DNA from 2 places in the Staphylococcus sp. EG-SA-2 genome. Region 1 is predicted to be linked to the other one. Evidence: predicted binding sites of a transcription regulator. Region 1 holds the regulator's gene; the other holds the start of a gene.
The links. The regulator NrdR, encoded in region 1, represses ribonucleotide reductase genes. The targets are predictions, from matches to a motif close to AACACNATATATNGTGTT.
Positions count from the first base shown of each region.

Region 1 (10,905 bases):
TAATTCAAGAAATGACCCCGTCTCATATAACATACGGCATTTCATCATTGCTATTTCTTCAGTGAGTTCAAATTGACGTTCATATTGCACAATATATTCATACATCAGGTCATAGTTTTGGTCTTGTTCAGCACGTTTTATATCTTTATATAACTTTTTCGAAGAGTTAGGAAACTGAATAATATCTGACATATATGTCACCTCGTTTGATTATAAATCTTGAAGGATTAATGCGCTCCACGTTTCGAAATCATCATATGACTCTATGTTGCCTTTTTCAACCCATTTTATTCGTAAAGTATCTGTTTCTTTAGCTTCTACATCATTCGTACTTACAGTGATTTTAAATACAACACCAATATGTACCTTGCCCACTTCATTATTATCGTCATTAATAAAACCGATATATTCCATATTTTGTGAATCTTGCTCACTTAAACCTACTTCTTCTTCTAATTCTCTCTGTGCATTAACTCTCAATACTTCGTTAATAGATTCTGCTCCTGGAACATCATTCATATGACCGCCTACACCTATTGAAGATTGTCCATGCAATCGAGCTTCTCCACCGCCAGATAATCGTTCATACACTAATATCTCGCCATGCTCATTTTCAAGTAAACAATAAGAAATGAGTTGTTTATATGATGGATCCTCTTCCATATCGCCGCGTCGCTTAACTTCATATTGACTTAGCGCATCAAAAATATTTTGACCTTCTGGTTTATTCTTATTTAAAAACCCATTGAAAGTATTCTTTTCATTATTAAAAATAATTTCTCTAGGTACTACAATGATTTGTTCATCAAATTTAGACATCGTATAAAACTCCTCACTTTAATGTTTGTTCTCTTAAATGCATTTTAGCAAATATGTCATATTTTAGCGATTAAATGTGGCATTTTGCTTTTTAAAAAATAAAAAAGAGATGACAATGCCATCTCTTTTTTATAAGTGTTATTATTTTAAAGCATCTTTAGCTTTAGTTACTAATTGAGCAAATGCTTTTTCGTCAGAAATTGCGATTTCTGATAACATTTTACGGTTAATGTCGATACCAGCTTTTTTCAAACCGTTCATTAAACGTGAGTAGCTCATTTCATGTTGACGAGCTGCTGCGTTGATACGTGTAATCCATAATTTACGGAAGTCACGTTTACGTTGACGACGGTCACGGAAAGCATATTGACCTGATTTCATTACTTGTTGCTTAGCTACTTTGTATAATGTATGTTTTGAACCGAAGTAACCTTTAGCTAATTTAATCGTTTTTTTACGACGCGCTCTTGTTACTGTTCCACCTTTAACTCGTGGCATAAAAAATTCCTCCTTAGGTAATTCCTACCGATTTCTGTATTTGTTCTTATTTTTTGTATGCTAATAATTGTTTTACACGTTTCATATCGCTCTTAGACACTAATCTAGCTTTACGTAATTGACGTTTTTGTTTAGTGCTCTTGTTTGCGAATAAGTGAGATGTGAAAGCTCTTGAACGTTTTAATTGACCTGAAGCAGTTCTTTTAACACGTTTAGCTGCTCCGCGGTGAGTTTTCATTTTTGGCATAATATAAGTCCTCCTGTAATAGCTTTAATTATTTTTCAGCTGTTGGCGCTAACATGATAAACATTTGACGCCCGTCCATTTTAGGTTTTTGTTCAACTGTTGCTATATCTTTGCATTCATCTGCATATTTTTCTAGCACACGTTGACCAATTTCCTTATGCGTAATGGCACGCCCTCTGAAACGAATAGATACTTTACATTTATCGCCTTTAGTTAAGAATTTACGTCCGTTTTTCAACTTAGTTTGGAAATCATGTTCCTCAATTGTTGGACTTAAACGAATTTCTTTAACATTGATAATTTTTTGTTTCTTTTTCATTTCTTTTTCTTTTTTCTGTTGTTCGAATTTGAATTTACCGTAATCCATAATTCTTGCAACTGGTGGTTTCGCATTCGGTGCAACGACCACTAAGTCTAAATCTACACGTTCAGCCATTTCTAAAGCTTCACGCTTTGATTTAACACCAATTTGTTCACCATCTTGACCGATTAAACGTAATTCTTTTGCACGAATTTTGTCATTGATTTGAGTTTGATCTTTTGCTATGGTTGACACCTCCAAAATTTTTACGAAATTTGCACCAAGCAAAAAGGAAGAGCAGGTATAAAATACCCGCTCTTCCTTATACACAGTTATGTGTAATGTGATTAACCTGCCAACTGCTTTATGCGTCGCTACAGGTGAGAAGCGGGTGCTTCTACTTGGTTCGTTTCGTATTCAACGTTGTTAATCATATCAACAATTCACATTTAAGTCAACACTATAACTGTAATTATTTTTATTTTAACCTTTTATTTCATCCATTGACACGTCTTGACGTAAATCTACTTGTTCTAATGGAATTTTTTTCGTTTTATATCGAAGCTTATGATAAATAAAGAATGCTAAAAATACTGGAATTCCCATATACGTAATTAAGAAGCGACTAAAATTAAAATCTCCTGTTTTAATAAAGTCAACATCTTGACCAATAATTACTACAATACATAAAAAGCCAGCAAATAATGGTCCGAATGGGAATAATTTAGCAGTATATTTTAATTTAGATTTGTCATAATTTTGTTTATCAAATGCTCTTCTAAATCGATAATGACTTACTGCTATACCTACCCAAGCAATAAAACCAGTTAAACCACTTGCTGCAACGATATATTCGTATGCACCTTTTGTAAGGCTTTGTAATACGAAAATAATCACTACAATGATTGCTGTAACGAGTAACGACATATATGGCACACCGTTTTTATTTGTTTTACCAAATGCTTCAAACGCTAATTTATCTTTACTCATTGAATATAGCATTCGGGTTGAAGCATACATACCTGAGTTACCTGCTGATAACACAGACGTTAAAATGACTGCATTCATAAATGATGCTGCAAACGCAAATCCAGCATTTTTAAACACTAATGTGAATGGAGACGTTGCTACATTATCACTACCACCCATTAATGCACTACTATCATAAGGAATTAACATACCGATAACAAAAATGGCTAAAATGTAAAATAATAAAATTCTCCAGAATACTTGTTTAATTGCTTTCGGCACAGCACGTTCAGGATTTTCTGATTCACCAGCCGTAATACCAATTAACTCAGTACCTTGGAATGAGAAACCAGCGATTAAGAATACACCTAGAATTGATAACAAACTTCCTCCTAAGTTGCCACCAAGAATAGGACCTTCACCTTTATTAAATATTTCAAATCCTACAACATGACCACCCATGATTCCTACAATCGTTAATAAACCAATTGCAATGAAAACAATAACTGTAATCACTTTTATCAATGCCAACCAGTATTCACTTTCACCATAGACGCGAACTGATAACGAATTCAGACTAAAAATTATAACTAAAAACAACGCACTCCATGCCCAAGCGGGTATGCCTTGCAATGGTGTCCAATATTGAATGACTTGTGCTGCAATCGTAATATCTGCTGCTACAGTTACTACCCAGTTAAACCAATAGTTCCAACCAAGCGCAAACCCTAAAGATGGATCAACAAATCTTGTAGCATATGTACTAAATGAACCTGATACTGGTAAATACGTAGCCATTTCACCAAGTGACGTCATTAAGAAAAATACCATTATTCCGATAATTGCGTATCCTATTAATGCACCCAAAGCACCTGCATCATGAATTGCTCCACCAGAAGTTACAAATAAACCTGTACCAATACAACCCCCAATCGCAATCATAGAAATATGACGATCTTTAAGTCCCCTTTTGACAACATTGTTACTTTCATTTTGAACTTTTGACATATAAGCTCCCTTTCCATGTTTTAGAGGCCAAGAAATAAATAACCTTTATTCACTTTCATACCCTTTTTTACAGAACATAGTGATATTAAAAGTAAAAAAGTGGCTACATACCTTTAAGATATGCAACCACTTTGGCAATTATCTATATAAGGTAGCACATCACATTCTGTGACAGTACAGTTCCTATTCGAAAACTGTCCCAATAGATATAATTTATGGTTTATATCTATTTCGGCATCTTTACCTTTCACTTGTTCAACTTATGTACCATAAATACTTCTGACAAGTTACTAATTAAACATGCAACCTCTAACTCAATTTAATATTTTAACTAACTTGTAATATACAGGATTCATCACGCATAATCAACCCTGTAAAACTTGATACGCAATAAAAGTTTTAAAGCATTTTATTGCGACAACTGTCTATCTATGTTTTTTCAAACGAATTTCATCAACTAGATTCCAGATAAATTCATCTTTTTCAACTGTTTCTTGGTCTTGCGATCCATATTGACGCACATTCACTTGATTATTTTCAACTTCCTTATCCCCAACTACGATTTGATAAGGTATTTTTTGCATTTGAGCTTCTCTGATTTTATAACCCATTTTTTCATTACGGTCATCAATACTTACACGAACACCTTGAGATTTCAATTCATCTTGCAATTGGCGCGCATAATCATAATGTAAATCAACGTTAACTGGAATGATTTGAACTTGTTTTGGCGCTAACCAAGTTGGGAATGCACCTTTAGTTTCTTCAGTTAAAAATGCTACAAATCGTTCCATTGTTGATACAACACCACGATGAATAACAACTGGACGATGATGTTCACCATCTTGACCAATATAAGTTAAATCAAAACGTTCTGGTAATAAGAAATCAAGTTGTGCTGTTGATAATGTCTCTTCTTTACCCATCGCTGTTTTAACTTGAACATCTAGTTTCGGACCATAGAATGCCGCTTCACCAATCGCTTCTTCGTACGATAAGCCAAGCTCATCCGCTGCCTCTTTAAGCATATTTTCAGCTTTATTCCACATGTCATCATCATCAAAGTACTTTTCTTTATCTTCAGGGTCTCTATAACTTAATCTAAAGCTATAATCCTCGAAACCAAAGTCTTTATACACATCAATAATCATGTTTACAACGCGTTTGAATTCTTCTTTAATTTGATCAGGTCGAACAAAGATATGTGAATCATTTAAAGTCATACCACGAACACGTTGTAATCCTGATACAGCACCACTTGCTTCATATCTATGCATCGTTCCTAGCTCAGCGATACGGATAGGTAATTCACGATATGAATGTGGTTTATTCGCATAAATCATCATATGATGTGGACAGTTCATTGGACGTAATACCATAGATTCAGTTTCATCTAACTGCATTGGTGGGAACATATCTTCTTGATAGTGATCCCAGTGACCAGATGTTTTGTATAAATCAACATTAGCAAGTACTGGTGTATAAACGTGGTCATAACCCATGCTCACCTCTTTATCAACAATGTAACGTTCAATTTCACGTCTAATTGTTGCACCGTTAGGTAACCATAATGGCAAACCAGCACCAACTAATTGGCTATTTGTGAATAATTCTAACTCTTTACCAATTTTACGATGATCACGTTCTTTACGCTCTTCTAACATTTGTAAATGTGCTTTTAATTCTTTTTTATCAAAGAAAGCAGTACCGTATATACGTTGTAACATTTTGTTGTTACTATCTCCACGCCAGTATGCACCTGCTGTAGATAATAGTTTAAACTCTTTAATTTTAGCTGTTGATGGAACGTGAACTCCACGACATAAATCAGTAAAATCACCTTGACTATATAATGTTACATTTTCATCTTCAGGAATCGCGTCGATTAATTCTAATTTGTATTCATCATTGCTGAATAACTCTTTCGCTTCATCTCGTGAAACCACTTTTCGTTCGATTTTCATATTTTCGTTAACGATTTGTTTCATTGTTTTTTCAATTTGTTCAAAGTCATCAGATGAGATGTTTTGGTCAATGTCGAAGTCATAGTAGAATCCACCTTCTATTACAGGACCTACACCAAATTTAACATTACCATATAACCTTTTAATCGCGTGTGCCATTAAATGTGCAGTAGAATGACGTAATACCTCTAACGCTTCTTCACTACCTGGTGTCACAATTTCAATTGATCCATCAGTTTCAAGCGGTTTAGTTAAATCTACAAGTTGCCCGTTAAATTTGCCGGCAACAGCTTTTTTACGTAATCCAGGACTAATTGATTGTGCTATATCTTCAGTAGTAGTACCTTTATCAAACGCCTTTTTATTACCATCTGGAAATTGAATATTAATTTGTTCCATGTTAAACCCTCCTATTTGCTTTATAAATACTTTTATCTGACCTCGTTAAAAAATTGAACAACAATCATCGTTTTAACATTAAACCTATTAACAATAAACAGGGAATATATGACACCAACAAACATTTATGTCTGAAAAAAACAAAAAATCCCGCCCCTATACAAGGGACGAGATCGTCGTGGTACCACCCTAGTTATTTAATACAATTTATGTATTAAATATCTCTGCTTAAGATAACGGTCTTGATCCGGGTATTCATTACAAATACCATAAATGAAGTAGTAATCATCTAATTTATTAACCATATTCTCATCAAACAATGGCTTTCTGTGTAATATTGATTAGATCATCTTGTCTTCAATCATTTAAACGATTTAGATTTGTATTCATTATACACCAATCATTTTAAAATTCAATTGTTTCTGAAATTTTCTCCTGATAAAAAGTATGGTGTTGACAAAGATTTGACACGTTCAATAATACGTGCTGCTTTAGTCTTCTCTTCACCATCACGAGTCATCGCTAAATGATGTTCCAATTCACTATAGTCAAAATTAGAACTAAAGAATGTTGGTAATTCATGAACCATTCGATAGTGTAGCAAAGGTCCAATTACCTCATCTCTCACCCATGGAGTCACTTCTTCAGCCCCAATATCATCAAGCATTAAAATGTTTGCTTCTCTTACGCGATGTAATTTCTTTTCAAAAGAACCATCTTTAAAGCCACCTTTTAATGTTCTAATAAATTCCGGTAAATAAATAATTGTCGAACGTACCTTCTTAGATTTGAGCTGATTCGCAATTGCACCTAGAATAAAAGATTTACCTGTCCCAAATGGACCATAAAGGTAAAGGCCTTTCACTTGTTCCCCATTAGTTATTGCTGTACAAATATCATCTGCTGCCATAGCTACATCAAGACGGTCTCGATGATTCATATAAATATCTTTCAATTTGGCATTTAAAGTATCTCGTTGCATATGATGAGATGTAATTAGCTCAGCTTCAAAGCGTTCTTCGTCGTACTTGATTTTACATGGGCATTGTAAATAGCGTATTTTAATTCGGTTATTATCAACATATAACTCAGGCACATGCCCCTTTACGAAATTTGGACAATCAGCAAATTTATGACCGTCATAATGTTTTTGTTGATCTTTATACTCTTGTAACACATTTAAGTCTTCATCAATCATAGCATTCGTTAATTCAGCTCGATGCGCTTCCAAAAATTGCTTAACATCTGGGTCATTGATTACTTCTTTTTTTATCTTTTCTATTCTTTTTTCAAAGTCCTGCGACGTGTTAATTATACTTTTAAATTGCTTCATTATCGACTGTCCTCCTCCCATTTTTTAGATAATTTATCTAGAAATGCTTGTCGATCTTGCTCTAATTGTTGATCATCTACGCTATTATCTTTAGCCGAATCTTCTTCACTAGGTTTATCTCTATTTTCTAACCATTTAGGTGTTTTTTCTTTTGAAATACGATTACGTTGCCCATAGTATGAACCACGCTTTTGGTAATTTCCGCTAGAACCCTCATTTTTAGGTTGATTAACTTTTTTAGCGTAATTATATGCTTCTTTAGCTGTCTTAATACCTTTTTTCTTCCAATTTGATGCTATTTCCAAAATATACGCTTTAGGAAGTTTCATATCTTCTTTTAACATGACAAATTGCAACAAAATATTAATGACGCCAAAAGACATTTTTTCACGTTCAATTAATTCTTCAACCATTGTCTTTTGCGATATAGTTGGTTCTGATTCAGACCAAGAAGCTAACATATCAATTGGACTCGTTTGTTCAAGTAACTCAAACCATTCATCACTTTGTGGCTTTGGATTCACTTCTGAAGATTTGCCCGTCGAAGATGATGTAGCAGGAGATTTCACCTGTAATTTAGGCATTTGATTTTCGTGTTCCATTAAATAATACGAGCGTGCTTGTTTACGCATTTCTTCAAAGGATAACTGTTGTCCACTTGTAATTGAATTTAAAATAACATGCTTCATGCCATCTGCTGTTAAACCATATAAAGTCGCGAGTTGTGTAATTAAACGCTTTGCATCTTTGGTAACAATGTCTTGACTAATAAAATGTTTACCTAACATTTGTCTCAACATTTCAAAGTCAAAAGATTCATTTGATAAATCGATACCTTGGTACGGTTCATTAATCGGAATATCACTTGTATCGATATCTATTTTTGTAGACGGCACTTTAAAAACATCAGTAAATTGTCTTGTTACCTGTTTAAATTCACTCAAATCAATTTGTTGATACTCAAAGTATTTCTTCAACTCATGAAATCGACGATGCTCGACTTCACTATATAAAAAGATTGACAACATTGGATCATTAAAAAATAAATGTGCTGAAGGCGGTTGAATTAATTGGTAAACAAATTGTGTTTCTTGTTCATCATGTTTGACAAACGCCTTTAACAATCCAATCGCTTCAAGTAAGTCCATTTGTTGTCTAAACTCTAGTAAATTAATTTTAAGTTCATTCATAAAAATATAATGAGAAAGAATCAATGTTTCATTATGACTGTCTTTAACGAATTGAGTCATAAAATGATATAAACCCACTGCTTGCGTTCCAATTAGCGGTGTATACAGTCGATTCAATACCTCTAAATGATTCGTATTTAAATCAAAGTGTTGCATAACTTTGAATTGATCCTTTGGTCTTAAGCCGAATTCGAAGGCTTGTCGTCCCATTTAAGCATCACTCCGTTTGTTTTCGCTTAAAATCCCTTGCATCGATGCTAACAATTGATCAACATCTTTAAATTCTTTATAGACTGATGCAAATCTAACATATGAAACTTGATCAACATGCATTAACAAGTTCATAACGTGTTCACCTATATCTCGTGAAGACACTTCCGTATGACCTTCATCTCGTAATTGCCATTCAACCTTGTTTGTTATGTCTTCAAGTTGTTGATATCTAACTGGTCGTTTCTCACAAGAACGCACAAGTCCATTAAGTATTTTTTCTCTTGAAAACTGCTCTCTTGTGCCATCTTTTTTCACAACTATAAGCTGACTAACTTCGATATGTTCAAATGTAGTGAAACGTGTTCCACAATTTTCACATTCTCTTCGTCTTCGAATGGCATTTAATTCATCGGCATGCCTTGAATCTACAACTTTAGATTGTGTAGAATTACATTTCGGGCATTTCATTACATCACCCTCTTTATTTTGATTATGCCTAATTATACTATAAATCTAGAGATGAAAAAAGAATCCCTCAATTTAATTCATTTAACCAAATAATGAAACAATAAAAAACATTATATCGTTACTTATTAAGTAATTTGCATGACAATATTATTGTATTAAAAAATAAAAAACCTAACTCCGAAGTCAGAGTTAGGCTATAAATTAATTGTATTAACTTGCACTTACAGTTTCTTTTGATGTCAAAAGTGCTCCAATTTGCTCAGCAACATCTACAACTCTATTTGAATAACCCCATTCATTATCATACCAAGCAATAACTTTTACTTTATTCCCTGACATGACCATTGTTGATTTTGCATCAATAATAGCTGAATTTGGATTAGTATTAAAATCAACAGACACTAGTGGTTGATGTTCGACTTCTATGATACCTTCTAAACCTGCATTTTCAAAAGCTTGGTTTACTTCTTCTGCAGTTACTTCTTTTTCTAAATCAACAACTAAATCAACGAGCGATACATTCTTTGTTGGTACACGTAATGCCATGCCGTGTAATTTACCTTCTAATTCTGGTAATACTTCTTTTAAAGCTTTCGCCGCACCAGTAGAAGTAGGAATAATGCTTTCATTACATGAACGTGCACGTCTTAAATCTTTATGTGGATTATCAATATTTTTTTGGTCATTTGTAATAGCGTGAACAGTAGTCATTAAACCATTAACTATTCCAAACTGATTATTTAAAACTTTTGCAACTGGACCAATGCAATTAGTAGTACATGAAGCATTACTAAAAATGTCAAATGCTTCTATATCTAATTGGTTATCATTTACGCCTTTAACTACCATTTGAACATGTCCACCTTTTGAAGGACCAGTTAACAATACTTTTTTGGCACCTGCTTTAATATGTGCGATGGCTTTATCACCATGATTAAATTTACCAGTTGCATCTATAGCAATATCGATATCTAATTCTTTCCATGGCAAGTTTTCAGGATTGCGATCAGCAACCAATTTAATTTTATGATCACCAACTTGCAATCCATTTTCAATCGGTTCAACTTTTAGATTATATTTTCCATGTGTTGTATCGTAATTGATTAAATGTGCAATTGTTTCGGGTGGATAACTAGCATTTATCGCTACTACATTTAAATTTTTATTTTGTAATGCAATACGTAATACCATTCTTCCAATTCTACCCATACCATTAATTGCAATATTCGTTGACATTAAAAGCACCCCTTGATTTTTATGTGTTATACTTTATGGAATTAGTATAGCATATTATATGAATTTTGAAAGCGTTTTCCGTTGATTTATTTATCTTTTTTATAAAAAATAGTCATTACTTACATACATCAACGCGTACGTAAAGTAATGACTTATTTATAGTGTAATATTAATCTTCTTCTCCGTAATTCGGCTTTTCAATATAACCTTCTTCTTCTAACAATCTCTCAAGGTTTTGTTTTAATTCAAGTTTATCCCCT
Region 1 covers NZ_JACYHC010000577.1:2,216-13,120, reverse strand. Annotated here, with positions in the region: gene IDG60_RS10065 (hypothetical protein) at 1-192, opposite strand, end outside; gene IDG60_RS10060 (NUDIX domain-containing protein) at 211-819, opposite strand; gene rplT (50S ribosomal protein L20) at 961-1,317, opposite strand; gene rpmI (50S ribosomal protein L35) at 1,364-1,564, opposite strand; gene infC (translation initiation factor IF-3) at 1,593-2,120, opposite strand; ribosomal protein L20 leader region at 2,149-2,274, opposite strand; gene IDG60_RS10040 (amino acid permease) at 2,349-3,842, opposite strand; lysine riboswitch at 3,987-4,162, opposite strand; gene thrS (threonine--tRNA ligase) at 4,268-6,205, opposite strand; gene IDG60_RS10030 (hypothetical protein) at 6,403-6,525, opposite strand; gene dnaI (primosomal protein DnaI) at 6,618-7,538, opposite strand; gene IDG60_RS10020 (replicative helicase loading/DNA remodeling protein DnaB) at 7,538-8,938, opposite strand; gene nrdR (transcriptional regulator NrdR) at 8,939-9,409, opposite strand; gene gap (type I glyceraldehyde-3-phosphate dehydrogenase) at 9,620-10,645, opposite strand; gene coaE (dephospho-CoA kinase) at 10,815-10,905, opposite strand, start outside.

Region 2 (8,096 bases), on a different contig from region 1:
CCATTCATCTAATAGGTAGTTTGTTTCACTAGATGGTAATAGTGTTGTGAAAATATGTGAATAGCTTTTCGCGTGTATTTGCTCCATCATCGCCATAAATGAATAAACTGCTTTTTTCCTTAAGTCAGTCGTATGTAGCATAACTAAAGGCATGCCATCATCTGCTTGATGTGTATCTAAGCCTGTTAAACCAGCTAATGCTTTTTTAAATGTGTCTTGTTCAGCTTCAGATAAAGTCTTCCAACTTGCAATGTCTTTTGATACTTTAAATTCTGTTTCAACCCACATTTGAGATATATTTTGTCTCCAAAACATATTCGTCATATCTTCTTGTGTGTTCCAATTAACAGCTATCATGAATATAATTTCCTCCTGTAATGTTACTCAATAATTGACAAATACAGACATAGCAGTCTAATCATCTGCTAATTCAGACCAGATGATTAGCTGTTTGTCATTTTCAACATTTAATTGTTAGATAGAACAACTTGTACATTCTTCTACACTTAATAATTTATTTCTAGTATAGTAAAGTGATTTTAATCCTTTATAGTGCGCATATACATATAATCTTGCTAACTCACGTGTAGAAATTTCAGAATTAACATAAAGGATCGTTGAGATACCTTGGTCAATATGCGTTTGAATTGTCGCAATTAAATCGATTAATTTCATCTGATCAGTATTGAATGCTGATTTGTAGTACCACATTGTTTGTGGTGATAAGAATGGCATAGGGTAAAATGTTTCCGCATTACCATAAGTACGACGTTCAATTTGGTCAACGATTGGCATTACAGAACTTGTTGCATTTTGAACATAAGAAATACTTTGTGTTGGAGCAATTGCTAATCTATATGCATGATATAAACCATATTGTTCAACATCTTGTTGTAGTTTCTTCCAATCCTCAGAAGTAGGAATAGCCATACCATCGAATAATTCACGTACTTTTTCGAATTGAGGTTCAAATTCTTGAGTTGTATAGAACTCGAAATATTTGCCATTAGCATAATCAGACTTTTCAAAGTCTTGATATTTGATACCACGCTCTTTAGCGATTTCCATTGAACGTTCGATTGAGTAGAAATTCATCATCATAAAGAAGATATTTGCAAAATCTTTTGCTTCTTCTGACTCATAACCAATTTTATTTTTTGCTAGGTAACCGTGTAAATTCATGACACCAAGACCAACTGAATGTAATTCACTGTTAGCTTTTCTAACTCCTGGTGCATTTTGAATATTTGCTACATCACTCACAACAGTTAATGCGTCCATACCAGAGTGAACTGAATCTCTGAATTTTCCGCTTTCCATTACATTAACAATATTTAATGAGCCCAAGTTACAAGAAATATCACGTTTAATTTCGTCTTCAATACCATAGTCATTAATAATTGAAGTTTCTTGTAGTTGGAAAATTTCCGTACATAAGTTACTCATTTTAATTTGTCCAATGTTTGAATTCGGATGCACTCTGTTAGCATTATCTTTAAACATTAAATATGGATAACCTGATTGTAATTGTGTTTGCGCAATTAAATTCAACATTTCACGCGCATTCTTTTTCTTTTTCTCAACATTTGGGTTTGCAACCATGTCATCATAATATTTTTCTAAATCGATATCGTCTAATGTCACACCATATTCTTCTTTAACTGTATGAGGTGCAAACATATAAAAGTCCTTACCTTCTTTAGCTAAATCGAAGAATTTAGATGGAACAATTAAACCAGTTGATATTGTAGATAAACGTAAATCTTCATCCGCATTTACTTTTTTAGTATCTAAAAATTCTTCTACATCATAATGGAAGATATTTAAGTACACAGCACCAGCACCAGGGCGTTGACCAAGTTGATCTGCATAGCTAAAGCCACCTTCAAGTGACTTAGCAATAGGTAAAACGCCTTTCGCTACGCCTTTAATTCCTTTAATTGCTTCACCACGTGCACGCAATTTAGATAAGTTAATTGCAACGCCGCCCCCAATTTTACTTAATTGTTTTGCAGTTGAATCAATAAAGTTAATTGAATTTAAGCTGTCATCCACTTCTAATAAGAAACATGACACTAGCTCACCACGACGCGCACGGCCTGCGTTTAAAAATGTTGGTGTCGCTGGTTGATATCTTTGTTCAACCATAGCAGAAATAAATTGTTTAGCTTGTGCTTTATTACCATTTGCTAGGTATAAAGCAACAATGGCAACGTGTTGATTATAGTCTTCTAAGTATTGACTTTTATCATTTGTTTTCAAAGCGTAATCTTTGAAAAATTTACTAGCTGACATATAACTTGCAAAATTAAACGAGATTGATTTTGCATAATCAGTGATTTCAATTAGATCCGCTTCACTATAAATATCAAACACATTGAAATAAAAATCGTTGTCTACTAAATAACGTAAACGCTCGATTTCAGTATCGAAGAAGATTGTTTTGTCTTTTACTTCTTCTAAATAAGCTACTAAAGCTTCTTGGTCTTTTTCTAAACTAAAGAATCCATCTTCTCTTCGTTTAGTGACCTCATTATTTAATTCAATATGATTGTACTTTTTCTCTTCCATGGTTTTCATTAAAATTACCCACCTTGTTCTTAAATTCAATAACGTCTTTGTTTTTTCCATGTAACTCAAACTTCATTAATAAAGGGACATTATACTCTTCTGATATCGTGCGACCCGCTTTTGCGAAATTTAGTCCCCAATTTCGATTACCGCTAGCTGCCACACCTCTGATGTATTGATGATTAACTTCTAAAAAAGATTGAACGGGTTCTGGTACTTCTCCAAATCCAATAGTGCCAGTAACGATAATAAACGGTTCATGAACTGGTTCCATACAATTTTCTGCTGTAATCTCAAGCGTATTTTCAAGTTCTGTTCTCTTAATAAAACGACGGACATTTCCAGTAAATGAAAAATATATTATTTTCATTGGATCACCTTCTTTCTTCAACCCTTTTAAATAAAGTAGTCATTCCAATTAAAAAATGCTTTAACAACATGGTTACTATGGTTATCTCAGCATTGTATTAACTATAATGAAGCTACTTATTTTCTCAAATGTAAACCAATTGCATAGATTTATATTTGAGAAAATAGTAGCTTATATGGGTTGAATGTATAAAAATCACTATATGTAGTATTTACATCATTGGATATCTTCCATTTGCTCAGTACATTTTCTAAAAATATGACTATTAATTGATAATAACTATTAAATTTCTGTGTTAAATTACTTTTAAATGTAATTTCTTCATAAATAAAGCATTTGCATACAAAACACAAGATATTGTGTCTTTTTCGTTTCACCAACACTATATTATGTGTTTCATTATACATAAGACACACTATGATTTAAAGTGCCATTTTCTAATCGAATGTTCGTAAAACGTTCCAACTAGGCACCAATACTAAATTAGAAAAACTTGAACAAATTTAAAAAAATTTTTTAGTAGATATCACTTGATTTTTTTGAATCTGTGTCAATCTCAATTGTATCAACAGAAATCAAGAAAAAGCTTATTAGCTTGATACTGAATTGATATTTGTTTTATGTAATAACACAAACATTCATAAAAGTGTAATGCCCTATTATTCCGACAAATAAACACAGAACGTTTGTTCGGTACAGTCTATTATAGTCTTTTTATAGTAAATTTCAACTATTTATGCACAACATGTTGTTTTATGCTAATATAAATACGTTAATTTTATATAAAAGAGGCGATAAAATTGAATCCTAAAGTAAAAGGTATCATTGCCATTTTAATTTCGGCTATTGGTTTCAGTTTTATGTCAGTGTTTTTCAGACTTGCAGGTGACCTTCCTGTTTTTCAAAAATCATTAGCACGAAACTTAGTAGCAATGTTTATTCCATTATTTTTTTTATATAAATACCATCAGCCAATGTTTGGCAGACTTTCAAGTCAACCCTTATTAATAACACGATCAACACTTGGACTTATTGGTGTATTGTTAAATATTTATGCCATTGATCATATGGTACTTAGTGATGCCGATTCATTAATGAAACTCAATCCTTTCTGGACGATTTTATTAAGCATTGTTTTCTTACATGAAAAGGTAAGGAAGTATCAAATTACAGCAATGATAATTGCTATTTTAGGTATGCTTTTAATAGTGAAACCTGAATTTTCATCATCTATGATTCCATCATTAGCTGGCTTATTCTCAGGTATTTTTGCAGCATCAGCATATACATGTGTTCGAGCACTTAGTTCAAGAGAAGCACCATATACTATAGTATTTTACTTCTCCTTATTTTCTGTCATCGTTTTAATACCTTTCACTGCATATACTTATGAACCAATGAGTCAGATGCAAATACTTTATCTATTAGGGGCTGGCTTAGCTGCCGCTGTGGGTCAAATTGGTGTTACTTTAGCATATAGTTTTGCAGCAGCAAAAGATATTTCTATTTTTACGTATGCATCTATAATTTTCACAGCAATACTTGGATTTGTTCTATTCGGAGAATCTCCAGATTTCTATGCAACATTAGGTTACGTCGTTATTATCGGTGCAAGTTATTACATGTTTGAAAAAGCACGCCGAGACGCCAAAATAATAAAAAAATAAATTTAAAGGAGCGCTTTATATGGCACATGGCCGTCAACAAGATGAATTACAAGATATAACTTTATTAGGAAATCAAGACAATACTTACAATTTTGACTATCGTCCTGATGTATTAGAATCGTTTGATAATAAGCATCAAGGTCGTGACTATTTCGTAAAATTCAACTGTCCAGAATTTACATCATTATGTCCAATTACTGGGCAACCAGATTTTGCAACTATCTATATTTCATATATTCCAAATGTTAAAATGGTTGAATCAAAATCTTTGAAATTATACTTATTTAGTTTCAGAAATCACGGTGATTTTCACGAAGATTGTATGAATATTATTATGAATGATTTGATAGAGCTTATGGACCCACATTATATTGAAGTCTGGGGCAAGTTCACACCACGTGGTGGAATTTCTATTGATCCTTATACAAACTATGGACGTCCAAATTCTAAATATGAAAAAATGGCTGAGCATCGTTTGATGAATCATGATTTATATCCCGAAAAAATAGATAATCGTTAAATGTATCATTTAATAAACACACCAATAAGTTGATTTTCCTAACTTATTGGTGTGTTTTTCATTTAGCATACATAATAGGTTACATTAAAATAACATTTTATACCAAAGTACACCAAAAGAATATTAGTACACGAATTAAACAACATTTTTATAGAAACCTATTGCACTTTAACGTCAATAAGTATATTTTTATATTATCTCTAATTAATTGTGCGCGCTTAATAACAGAATATTCTCAATATTTTTATTTTTTTGTGATTTGTTGGAATATTTAGTTGATAAGGCACAATCAAATTTACTTAAACTATTGTATTAGGGGAAGAAAGGATGGGATGTATACATGACACAACAAAACTCCCATGGAAATCAAATTCAAGACATACCTCAAACAGGATTTTTCGGGCATCCTCGAGGACTAGGCGTACTCTTCTTTGTAGAGTTCTGGGAAAGGTTTAGTTATTATGGCATGCGTGCCCTACTCATTTTCTACATGTACTTTGCCGTAACAGATAATGGCCTTGGAATTGATAAAACAACAGCTATGTCAATTATGTCAGTTTATGGTTCATTAATCTATATGACATCAATACCAGGCGGATGGATTGCTGACAGAATTACAGGCACTAGAGGCGCTACTTTATTAGGTGCAGTCTTTATTATTATCGGACATATTTGTTTAAGCTTACCATTTGCATTAATCGGCTTATTCACATCAATGTTCTTCATCATTATTGGTTCAGGTTTAATGAAGCCAAACATTTCAAATATCGTTGGCCGTTTATATCCTGAAAATGATAGACGTATGGATGCAGGTTTTGTTATTTTCTATATGTCAGTTAATATGGGTGCATTATTATCACCTATTATTTTGCAACACTTTGTTAATGTTAAAAACTTCCACGGCGGATTCTTGATTGCAGCAGTTGGTATGGCATTAGGTTTAGTATGGTATGTACTTTTCAACCGCAAAAACTTAGGTAGCGTTGGTATGAAACCTACTAACCCATTGACACCAGCTGAAAAGAAAAAGTATGGTCTTATTATCGGAAGTGTTGTCTTAGCAATTGTATTAATTATCGTTATTGGTGCATTAACTAACTCATTATCATTTAACTTAGTTAGTAATACTGTTTTAGTATTAGGTATTGCATTACCAATCATTTACTTCACTTTAATTATTAGAAGTAAAGATGTCACTGATACTGAACGTTCTCGTGTTAAAGCATTTATTCCATTATTTATTCTTGGAATGGTGTTCTGGGCTATTCAAGAACAAGGGTCTAATGTATTAAACATATATGGAATTGAACATTCAGATATGAAATTAAACTTATTTGGTTGGAAAACAAACTTTGGTGAAGCGATCTTCCAATCAATTAACCCATTATTTATTTTATTATTAGCTCCAATTATTTCACTTTTATGGCAAAAGCTTGGAACTAAACAACCTAGCCTGCCAGTAAAATTTGCAATTGGTACGTTCTTAGCAGGTGCGTCATACATACTAATTGGTATTGTAGGTTATGCATCAGGTTCATCAAACTTCTCAGTTAACTGGGTTATTTTATCGTACATTATTTGTGTTATCGGTGAGCTATGCTTATCACCAACGGGTAATAGTGCTGCTGTTAAGTTAGCACCTAAAGCATTTAATGCCCAAATGATGAGTATTTGGTACTTAACTAACGCTTCTGCACAAGCAATCAATGGTACTTTAGTTAAGTTAATAGAACCACTAGGTCAAACAAATTACTTTATTTTCCTAGGTGTTGTTGCAATTATTGTTACAACAATTGTATTAGCATTCTCACCTTTAATCATCAAAGCGATGAAAGGTATACGTTAATATTGTTGGCCTAATTCAAAAAACAGTAAGTCATTTAAATGGCTTACTGTTTTTTTATAGGTTTCTATTAATTAAATTCAAGATATCAGTATAAATAAAAGCTTAATATGCTCGTTATAGACAGCTATAACTATATTTTCTCGTCCCACTCTATAGACATCAATGTCAGTTATTACCATTTTCTCTATTTAAAAACATATTTTTGGTATTAACAATTAAAAGTGGGTATATATATTTAATGAACCAATTTTTAGAAAGTAGGCTAAACTATGGAAAATAAATATACACATGGTGTCCTCTTTTACCATGAACACAGTGGATTAAAAAATATTAATCAAGGTATTGGGGAAGTTACAACAGCATTAAGTTCAATTTGTAAGCATCTTTCTATTCAATTGAGTGAAAACGAAGGTGACATTATTAAATATTGCCAAGAAATCAAAACTAAAAACTATGCAAAAGATGTAGATATATTATTTATTCTTGGCGGTGATGGCACGGTTAACGAACTTATAAATGGTGTTATGTCACATGACCTTCAACTCCCTATTGGCATTTTACCAGGCGGTACTTTTAATGATTTTACAAAAACGCTAAATATAGCACCTAATCATAAACAAGCTAGTGAACAAATGATTTCTGCACAAGTTGGTACATACGATGTAATTAAAATAAATAATCAATATGCACTCAACTTTGTTGGCTTAGGTCTCATTGTTCAAAACGCTGAAAACGTACAAGATGGTTCAAAAGATATATTTGGTAAATTGAGTTATATTGGATCAACTGTCAAAACACTGCTAAATCCAACACAATTTAATTATCAATTATCAATAGATGATAAGACATATTCTGGCGAAACGACCATGATACTAACAGCAAATGGTCCATTCATTGGTGGTAGTCGTATACCATTGACTGATTTGTCTCCTCAAGATGGTGAACTGAACACTTTCATTTTTAATGAACAAAGTTTCAGTATTTTAAATGATATTTTTAAAAAGCGTGATAGCATGAATTGGAATGAAATTACTCAAGGTATTGAGCATATACCTGGTAAAAAGATTTCACTTACAACAGATCCAGCAATGAAAGTTGATATTGATGGCGAAATTTCATTAG
Region 2 covers NZ_JACYHC010001337.1:326-8,421, reverse strand. Annotated here, with positions in the region: gene nrdF (class 1b ribonucleoside-diphosphate reductase subunit beta) at 1-357, opposite strand, end outside; gene nrdE (class 1b ribonucleoside-diphosphate reductase subunit alpha) at 475-2,580, opposite strand; gene nrdI (class Ib ribonucleoside-diphosphate reductase assembly flavoprotein NrdI) at 2,543-2,941, opposite strand; gene IDG60_RS21290 (DMT family transporter) at 3,742-4,608, shown strand; gene queF (preQ(1) synthase) at 4,628-5,128, shown strand; gene IDG60_RS23505 (hypothetical protein) at 5,158-5,403, shown strand; gene IDG60_RS21280 (peptide MFS transporter) at 5,469-6,974, shown strand; gene IDG60_RS21275 (hypothetical protein) at 7,052-7,153, opposite strand; gene IDG60_RS21270 (diacylglycerol/lipid kinase family protein) at 7,244-8,096, shown strand, end outside.
Region 2: the regulator NrdR is predicted to act here: its motif matches at 3,136-3,153, upstream of nrdI (class Ib ribonucleoside-diphosphate reductase assembly flavoprotein NrdI).